Regions from separate parts of the Priestia sp. JSM ZJ58 genome, predicted to be linked through region 1. Evidence: riboswitches for the same ligand, from Rfam matches in the RefSeq annotation. Region 1 holds a riboswitch; the other holds the start of a gene.
The links. Region 1 has a riboswitch for glycine ahead of gcvT (glycine cleavage system aminomethyltransferase GcvT). Riboswitches for the same ligand answer to the same signal wherever they lie in the genome.
Positions count from the first base shown of each region.

Region 2: it holds a riboswitch for glycine, as region 1 does, so the genes downstream of both, ACH6EI_RS23380 (amino acid permease) here and gcvT (glycine cleavage system aminomethyltransferase GcvT) in region 1, are expected to answer to the same signal.

Region 1 is NZ_JBISEM010000001.1:406,409-410,609, reverse strand. Features, by position in the region: gene gcvPB (aminomethyl-transferring glycine dehydrogenase subunit GcvPB) at 1-155, opposite strand, end outside; gene gcvPA (aminomethyl-transferring glycine dehydrogenase subunit GcvPA) at 148-1,494, opposite strand; gene gcvT (glycine cleavage system aminomethyltransferase GcvT) at 1,515-2,615, opposite strand; glycine riboswitch at 2,828-2,920, opposite strand; gene ACH6EI_RS02095 (DEAD/DEAH box helicase) at 3,101-4,201, shown strand, end outside.
Region 2 is NZ_JBISEM010000003.1:24,222-28,422, forward strand. Features, by position in the region: gene ACH6EI_RS23375 (PAS domain-containing sensor histidine kinase) at 1-472, opposite strand, end outside; gene ACH6EI_RS23380 (amino acid permease) at 702-2,045, opposite strand; glycine riboswitch at 2,205-2,285, opposite strand; partial or broken gene ACH6EI_RS23385 (FAD-binding oxidoreductase) at 2,485-3,834, opposite strand; gene rlmD (23S rRNA (uracil(1939)-C(5))-methyltransferase RlmD) at 4,117-4,201, opposite strand, start outside.

The DNA.
Region 1 (4,201 bases):
GATACTTCAGGAAGCTCAGGAGCTTCGGTACGGACATACGCTTTTCCAAGCAGCTCTTCAGCATTTACTTGCGGAACATCTAACTCCGGCAATGAATAGCCGATTCGCCCTTCTTTACTGCTTTCAAAAATAAGTGATTGATTTTGATTAAGCATGAAGATCCCCCAATTCATTTACAAGTTGGTCAATTTCCTCTTTTGTACGGAGTTCTGTAAAAGCAAGCAGCATGTGATTTTCAAGCGCTTGGTTATCACGGCTAAGATCATAACCGCCAATTATTTTTGATGCTAATAAATGATTGTTTGCTTCTGTTACCGAAACAGGAAGCTTCACGACTAGTTCGTTAAAAAACGGTCCTTCAAATGCTACATTTACCCCTTTTGCCTTTAACGCTTCATATGCATAATGCGTTTTTGATAAGTTTTGCAGCGCCATTTCTTTTACACCTTGCTTGCCTAAAGCTGTCATGGCAACTGATGCTGCTAAAGCATTTAACGCTTGATTTGAACAAATGTTAGACGTCGCTTTATCACGGCGTATATGCTGCTCACGCGCTTGAAGGGTTAAAACAAACCCTCGCTTACCGTTTTCATCGACCGTTTGCCCTACTAATCGTCCAGGAATTTTTCGCATAAGCTTAGACGTAGTTGCAAAGTATCCGCAGTGCGGGCCTCCAAATTGACTTGGAATACCAAATGGCTGTGCATCTCCAATGACAATATCAGCTCCAAATTCTCCAGGAGGCGTAAGTAAACCTAATGATAAAGGATTGCTTGAAACCACAAACATACATTTTTCTTGATGAGTAATTTCTTCAATTTCTTTTAACGGCTCGATTTGTCCGTAGAAATTTGGATACTGGACAATAACAGCTGCCACGTCACTTCCCATCTCTTTTTCTAATGCAATCATATCTGTTACGCCGTCTGCTGCAGGGATTTCTACCACTTCAATATATTGACCCTTCGCATACGTTTTTAACACATCTTTTGACTCAGGGTGAACGGCCGCAGAGACAAGTACTTTTTTCTTTTTCGTTTGACCCGCACTGAGCATAGCGGCTTCTGCTAAAGCAGTTCCTCCGTCATACATAGAAGAATTGGCCACGTCCATCCCCGTTAACTCACAAATCATTGTTTGAAATTCAAAGATGGCCTGAAGTTCTCCTTGAGAAATTTCTGGCTGATACGGAGTATAGGCAGTATAAAATTCCGAACGAGAAATAACATGGTCAACAATAACCGGCATGTAATGATCATAAACTCCCGCTCCTAAAAAAGAAGAATATTCTTTCAAATGAGCATTTTTTGCAGCCATATTATTTAATTCTTTTAACAGCTGAGGCTCTGAAGCCGCTTTTTTAATATTGTATTCTCCTTGAAAACGAACGCGCTGCGGAATATCTGAAAATAAATCATCAACGGATGAAACACCAATTGCTGCTAACATTTGCTGCTGATCTTGTTCTGTCATTGGTAAATAGCGATGTAACATGTTAAATTCCTCCCCAAAGCTTACTTTGAACGTTTATAAAAAGGTGTTGAAACCACTTTTGCTTTTAAGCGTTTTTTCCGAACCTGCACTTCCACTTCTTGACCAAGCTCTGTATACTCTGCTGATAATAGCGCTAAACCGATGTTTTTCTTTAATGTCGGTGACTGTGTACCTGTTGTCACAAATCCAATTTGTTCTTCATCTGCAAATACTTCGTAACCGTGTCTTGGTATACCTTTATCAATCATTTCAATTCCTACCAGCTTACGAGGTGCCCCGCTTTCACGCTGTTCTTTTAACACTTCTTTTCCAATAAAGCTGTCTTTGTTCGTTTTTACTGCAAATCCAATTCGAGCTTCAATGGGCGTAATATCTTTTGAAAGCTCTTGGCCATATAAAGCCAAAGTAGCTTCAAAACGCAGCGTATCGCGAGCTCCTAGTCCGCAAGGCAACACACCGTCCTCACTTCCTGCTTCTAAAATAGCCGTCCACAAGTGAGAGGCGTCAGCTGAAGAACAATAAATTTCAAAACCATCTTCTCCGGTATATCCAGTACGTGAAACAAGAGCATTTACATTCGCTACTTCTACATCATCAGCAAATGTAAATGGCTTTAATGAAGCTAAATTTTCATTCGTTAACGTTTGTAAAACTTTTTCTGCTAAAGGACCTTGTAATGCTAGCTGCGCAGTTTCATCAGATTGATTAACGAGCGTTACATCTCCTTGCTTGTGAGACACAAGCCACTCATAGTCTTTTTGAATATTAGCAGCGTTTACGACCAGCAAATACTCTTGATCTGCTTTTTTGTAAATCAGCAAATCATCTACCGTGCCTCCGTCTTCATAACACATAGCCGTATACTGCGCTTTTCCATCTACAAGGGTAGAAACGTCATTTGTCATCGTATGCTGAAGAAAAGCTAAGCTATCAGCTCCTGTCACAAGAATTTCTCCCATATGAGAGACATCAAAAAGACCTGCCTTTGTACGTACAGCTTCATGCTCTTCTTTAATAGAAGAAAATTGAACGGGAAGAGCCCATCCTCCAAAATCAATTGTTTTGGCACCATATCTTTGATAGGTATCATAAAGCGGCGTTTTGTGTAATTCTGTTGTCATATTTATGTCCTCCTCTTTTTCACGTGAAACTTTTCATAACGGGGAGTTTTCAAATAGTGTGGGGATCACTATGTATCCAAACAAAAAAGGACAGAAAACCCCCTACTGTATTTAGTAGGAAGTCTCTGTCCTTTTCACCTGAAAGTTTACCTATAAACGAATAGGTTTGCCTCGTGGGTGGTCTATAAACGCATAGACACTCTCCAGAGCTGCGTCAAACAAGAGTCTTTTTGCCTGAGAGATTCACAATTTTATTGCTTGCTCCTTCGGCGCTACATTCAAGTAGTCTCTCCCCGTGTCGTCATTCGCTTCTATAAAGTTGGTAAAGTTGGGCATACTACTGAAAGATGTATCTATCTTTATTCACACAATCATTTGTAAAGTGCTAATCTATTTTCTTTTTCAAATTTTCTAAATATATTTTTATCCTACCTGATTCTTATCATTTGTTCAATAAAAATTTTTTACAAAGGAGCATTTTTATCATGAAAGTGAAATTAAACATCGATGAAACATGGGAAGCAGCCTTCTCAACTAAATTGGAGCAAGACGGCCCTTGGTCTGCATGGGATTTGTATAAACTTGCCTATGAAATAGAAGACCAAACGCTTATCTCAGAATTTGAAGGGCTACAAAGCCCAAAACATCTAGCCGATTTAACGCCGCTTCCTCATCAGCTCGAAGTAGCCAAACAAGTAGTCGAAACAATGAATGGGAAAGCCATTTTAGCAGATGAAGTAGGACTAGGGAAAACGATTGAAGCAGGGTTAATTTTGAAGGAATATATGATTCGCGGGCTTGTTAAAAAAGTTCTCATTTTAGTTCCAGCTTCGCTTGTTTCACAGTGGGCTATGGAATTGAATCAAAAATTTTATATTCCCGCGGTCCCTCAAAGAAAATCATATGTGTGGGATCAGTGTGACATCGTTGTATCTTCAATTGATACAGCAAAACGTTCCCCTCATCGAGAAATTGTGCTAGAACAAGACTACGACCTCATCATCATTGATGAAGCTCATAAACTTAAAAACAACAAAACAAAAAACTATGAATTTGTTCAAAGCCTGAAAAAGAAATTTTGTCTGTTGCTAACCGCAACACCGATTCAAAATCGAATTGAAGAAATTTTCAACTTAGTCTCTCTTTTAAAGCCTGGCCATCTCGGCAATAAAGACTATTTCGAAGAATTATTTTCTGCTAAAAAACGCTCTTTGCAAAACGATGAGCACTTAAAAGAGCTTGTTAACAAAGTTATGATTCGAAATCGCCGCCATGATACGGGTATCGAATGGACGAAGCGAATTGTTCAAACCATTCCTGTTGAATTTTCACCGAAAGAACGCGAGCTATACGATGCGATTACGTCTTTTAAAGGAAACGGACTGCACCCTTCAAGCGCTTTTTCAATTTTAACCCTGCAGCGAGAGGCCTGCAGCAGCCGTGAAGCGGTGTATATGACATTAAAAAACATGCTGGAACGTCAGGAAGATCAAAACAGCGCATTAACGGAACATATGATTACTCCGTTAATGCAACTACTTCAACAAGTACCGCAAAATGCAAAAGCAGAAAAAGTTCTGGAGCTC
Region 2 (4,201 bases), on a different contig from region 1:
CAATGTAATGCTTTGTGTCTGCTGAAACGACATCGCTTAAATATATTTTTTTAGTTCGCAGCGCTTCTTGAAAATATTTTCTTTTACTTAAGTTCACGTGCTTCATACTCTTTAAATCATCTGGGTAATAATGCTCCACATACCCTTTTGTATTAAAAATGGTTCCGCTATCGATATACGGTGAAATATTAACTATTTTCTGCAGTTCTTTGTCTATCTCTTGTTCATCATCTGATAAAAAAATAGGATCTTGCTGTACCTCGTCGCCCAAGCTCCAAATATCTTTAATAACGATGTTAATTTGCTCTTTCATTCTCTTGACGGTTTTATCAGTTACCTGTCGATATTGATCTTGAGAAATATTAGGCAGCATCACTCTTGAAACTATAAACATTAGCGTCAGTACGGTACAAATAAGAAGCACATTAATCGTGAAGATTTTCCAAAACGTATGAGATTTAAACCATTTCATGTTTGTTCACCTTAATTCAATGAAGTCTACCTCCATTGTACTGCAAAATGAAAACTTTTCCATGTAAATGATAGAATTCCACCTTTAGACATAGAAGAAAAGCATTTGGTTCTACATTACTATCAGAAAACTATGAGCTTTTTCACTGCATTTTCTTCATACAGTAGAAATCAATTATTTATCTTCCAATAAAAAGACCCCATCACGAAATGATGAGGTCACCCATTTACTATTTCTTCTTCCTTCTAGCCCCGTAAAAACCAAATAAGAGAATAAACCAAACGGGTGTCAACAATAAGGCTGGGCGCGTCGCATCAGAAAACAGCATAATAATAAGAATCACTGCAAACAACGCTAGCACAACATAGTTTATAAATGGTGTTAACGGTGCTTTGAATGTTGATGCTGCATGCAGCTGCGGACGTGTTTTTTTATATCTTAGATGGCAAATCAAAATGATACTCCACACCCAAATGAAACAAATAGCGCTGATGGTTGTTACGATGCCAAAAGCTTGATCTGGTATCAGTTTGCTTAACAAAGCTCCCGCCGAGATAACCAGCGTAGATACAAACAATCCGTTGCTTGGTACGTGGTTTTTGTTCAGTTTTGCAAACGTAGATGGCCCTTGGTCATTTTTACTTAAGTTATATAAGATACGGCTCGTTGAAAACATTCCGCTATTACAAGCAGAAGCGGCTGAAGTTAATACAACAAAATTAATAATTCCAGCAGCAAGCGGAATTCCGACTAAACTAAAGGTTTTAACAAATGGGCTTTCTGCTGCATTCAATTCCATCCACGGGTTAATAAATAAAAGGACGATAAGCGCTCCAACATAGAAAAATAAGATTCGCAGCGGAATTTTATTAATGGCCGATGGAATATTTTTTTGGGGATTTGATGTTTCTGCTGCCGATACCCCAACCAATTCAACCCCGACGTATGCGAAAATAACCATTTGGAATGAAAGTAAGAAACCTGAAACACCGTTTGGAAACAGTCCTCCATGATTCCAAAGATTTTGAACCGTAACGGATCCTGCATCTGTTTTAAATCCGATTACCAGTAAAATAACGCCAATAACAATTAACGCAAGAATCGTAATAACCTTTATTAAAGCAAACCAAAACTCTAATTCTCCAAATAATTTTACGGTTAATAAGTTAAGTCCTAATAAAATGATTACACAAATAAGTGCAGGAATCCACTGAGGAATATTGAACCAATATTTCACATATACGCCAACGGCAATCACATCAGCCATAGCTGTCATGATCCAGCAAAACCAGTACGTCCACCCTGTGACAAATGAAGCCCATGGTCCAAGATACTCTTCAGCAATATCTGTTAACGATTGATAACCTGCTTTAGACAGCAGTAGTTCTCCTAGCGCTCTCATCACAAAGAAAAGCGCAATACCCACAATTAAATAAGCAAAGATGATAGAGGGACCTGCAAGCTGTATGGCTTTACCAGAACCTAAAAATAATCCCGTCCCAATGGTTCCTCCAATCGCGATTAGCTGAACATGACGATTGGATAAATCCCTCTTTAATTCTCGTTGTTCCAACTCTAACTCCTCCTAACAATAAAACCTTTGATACGATCGTGCGAACTACAAAATAAAGTCCAATAAAAAAAGAGATTGGATGCGCTCCAATCTCATGGTCATAAGAATAACAAATATTATGGTACATGCTACCAATTAGTAACATACCAAATAAATATCCGGTACTCTTCTGTCCTTTTGCCTGAGATTGTGAACCCTTCGGCGTCGCGAAACTATCGCGATCTCTCCAGAAGCTGCTCCTGCTATAGTGTGATCCATAGCAATCATAGCTTTCTACGTATTAAATTTTTCGATCAAGATAATGACTGTCGAATAGTTGTTTATTCTAATACCAGTTGGATGCTTTGTCAACAAGAAAGATGACTTTCATTTATTTACCTTCTTCGAAAGAAGGTAATGAAACAGGTTCAATCGTCAACTTAGTATCCTTTTCTACATGCTACCTGAGTCCCTGCGGAAACCTAAATACGTTAAATGGATCGTACTTTTTATTTACTCTTTCTAACCGCTCTGCGTTGTCTCCAAAATACTCACGCTCATAGTTTCTAAGGTTGCTGATAGGGAAATTCACATAGGAACCTACCGTAATACTTTTAATATATTCAAATCGCTTGCGAAGCCATTCTCTGTTTGCGCTTGCAAACGCATCGTCTGTCCACACGGATTGAAAGCCCAGAATATATCTGGAGTTTCTGTAAAAGAAGGCTGTTTCTCTTTTACCAACACTGCGAATTTCTCCTCCTAGTGCATAAAAAGAAATCGCGGCGTAAACGGACCCTTCCGCTGGACGCTGTATGAGATCTGCAAGATTTTCAAGCTCGCCAACTGAATAACTTCTTTGCACAAATCTTCCCGTTGACTTAAATTTTTCAGACGGAGGATAGGTTGCTTCTATCTTTTGTACCGCTTCAAGAAAAGATAATGACTCTAGCTCGACTCGGAACCCCTCCACCTCTGCAAAAGGCTGCAAGATCTTTCGAGCTCTTTCTGGAGATCCGTAAAAGAAGCCGTTCGCAAATATGCCCAATCCTTCTCCTTCTGCATTATAAAAACTGGCAACTAGCGTCATACGTTTGTCCAGTTCAGGCAGCCAGTTTTGCCATATATTCATCACTTGTGCCTGTTTTTCCTTTGTAGTACCTACATAAAAGAACCGAACGAGCGTCACAGAGCGGTTCGCTGGCTTTGGAAGCTGAAACGTCATGCTTACTACAACGCCAAAATTACCGCCACCGGCACCTCGGCATGCCCAAAAAAGATCAGCGTTACACGATTGGTTTGCCTTAATGAGCTTTCCTTCATAATTGACCAATTCTAGCTCCATCAAGCTGTCACACCCTAATCCGTAAAGTCTGCTCGAAAGCCCCCAGCCGCCTCCGAGCGTAAAGCCTGATACACCAACAGTCGGACACGTTCCTCCTGGAAACACATATCCGTTCGAACCGATGAAATCATACACTTCCGTATTCTTTGCTCCCGCTTCCACCTTTAAGATGTTCCGTTTCCTATCCAACTTCAACGCGTTTAACCGACTAATATCAATGACTAAAACACAGTCACCTGTAGAATACCCTTCATAATGATGACCGCCAGATCAAATCCGAATCTCTACACGATGCTTACGTGCCCAGTGGATCGCATTTACAACATCCTGCTTTTTTTCACAGTACACAATCACAAGCGGAAATTTATCAATAGCGCGATTCCATTCCTGACGAGCTTCCTCATAAATGGGGTCTTTCGGCGTTACCACTTTACCTGTAAGCCCTTTCAAAAACATTGAGTCCATTTGACCTCTGCCCCTCTGTATATACTTTTTAGTAGTTTTATTACTATAGTATTCTTGGGGTGGTTGAGGGTTTGGGTTTTCAAGACTAGATTGGCGTTTATCATCTCTATAAAAAATGAAATATAAGTACTAATAAAACTTCTTTTCGGTGCTCCGATGCTTTCTAAAACATAACTTTCCAATAATTCAAATTAGATATATTAGAATATTTTTTCTTCCAACAAGAGTCCACTTCAAATAAAAAAAGAGCAGAACCAAATCTGCCCTTTACTCTTCATCTATTTATTTCTTTAACGTCAAACTCACCACATTCTCCACGTGCGCCGTATGAGGGAACATATCAACAGGCTGAATGTAATCAACGTTA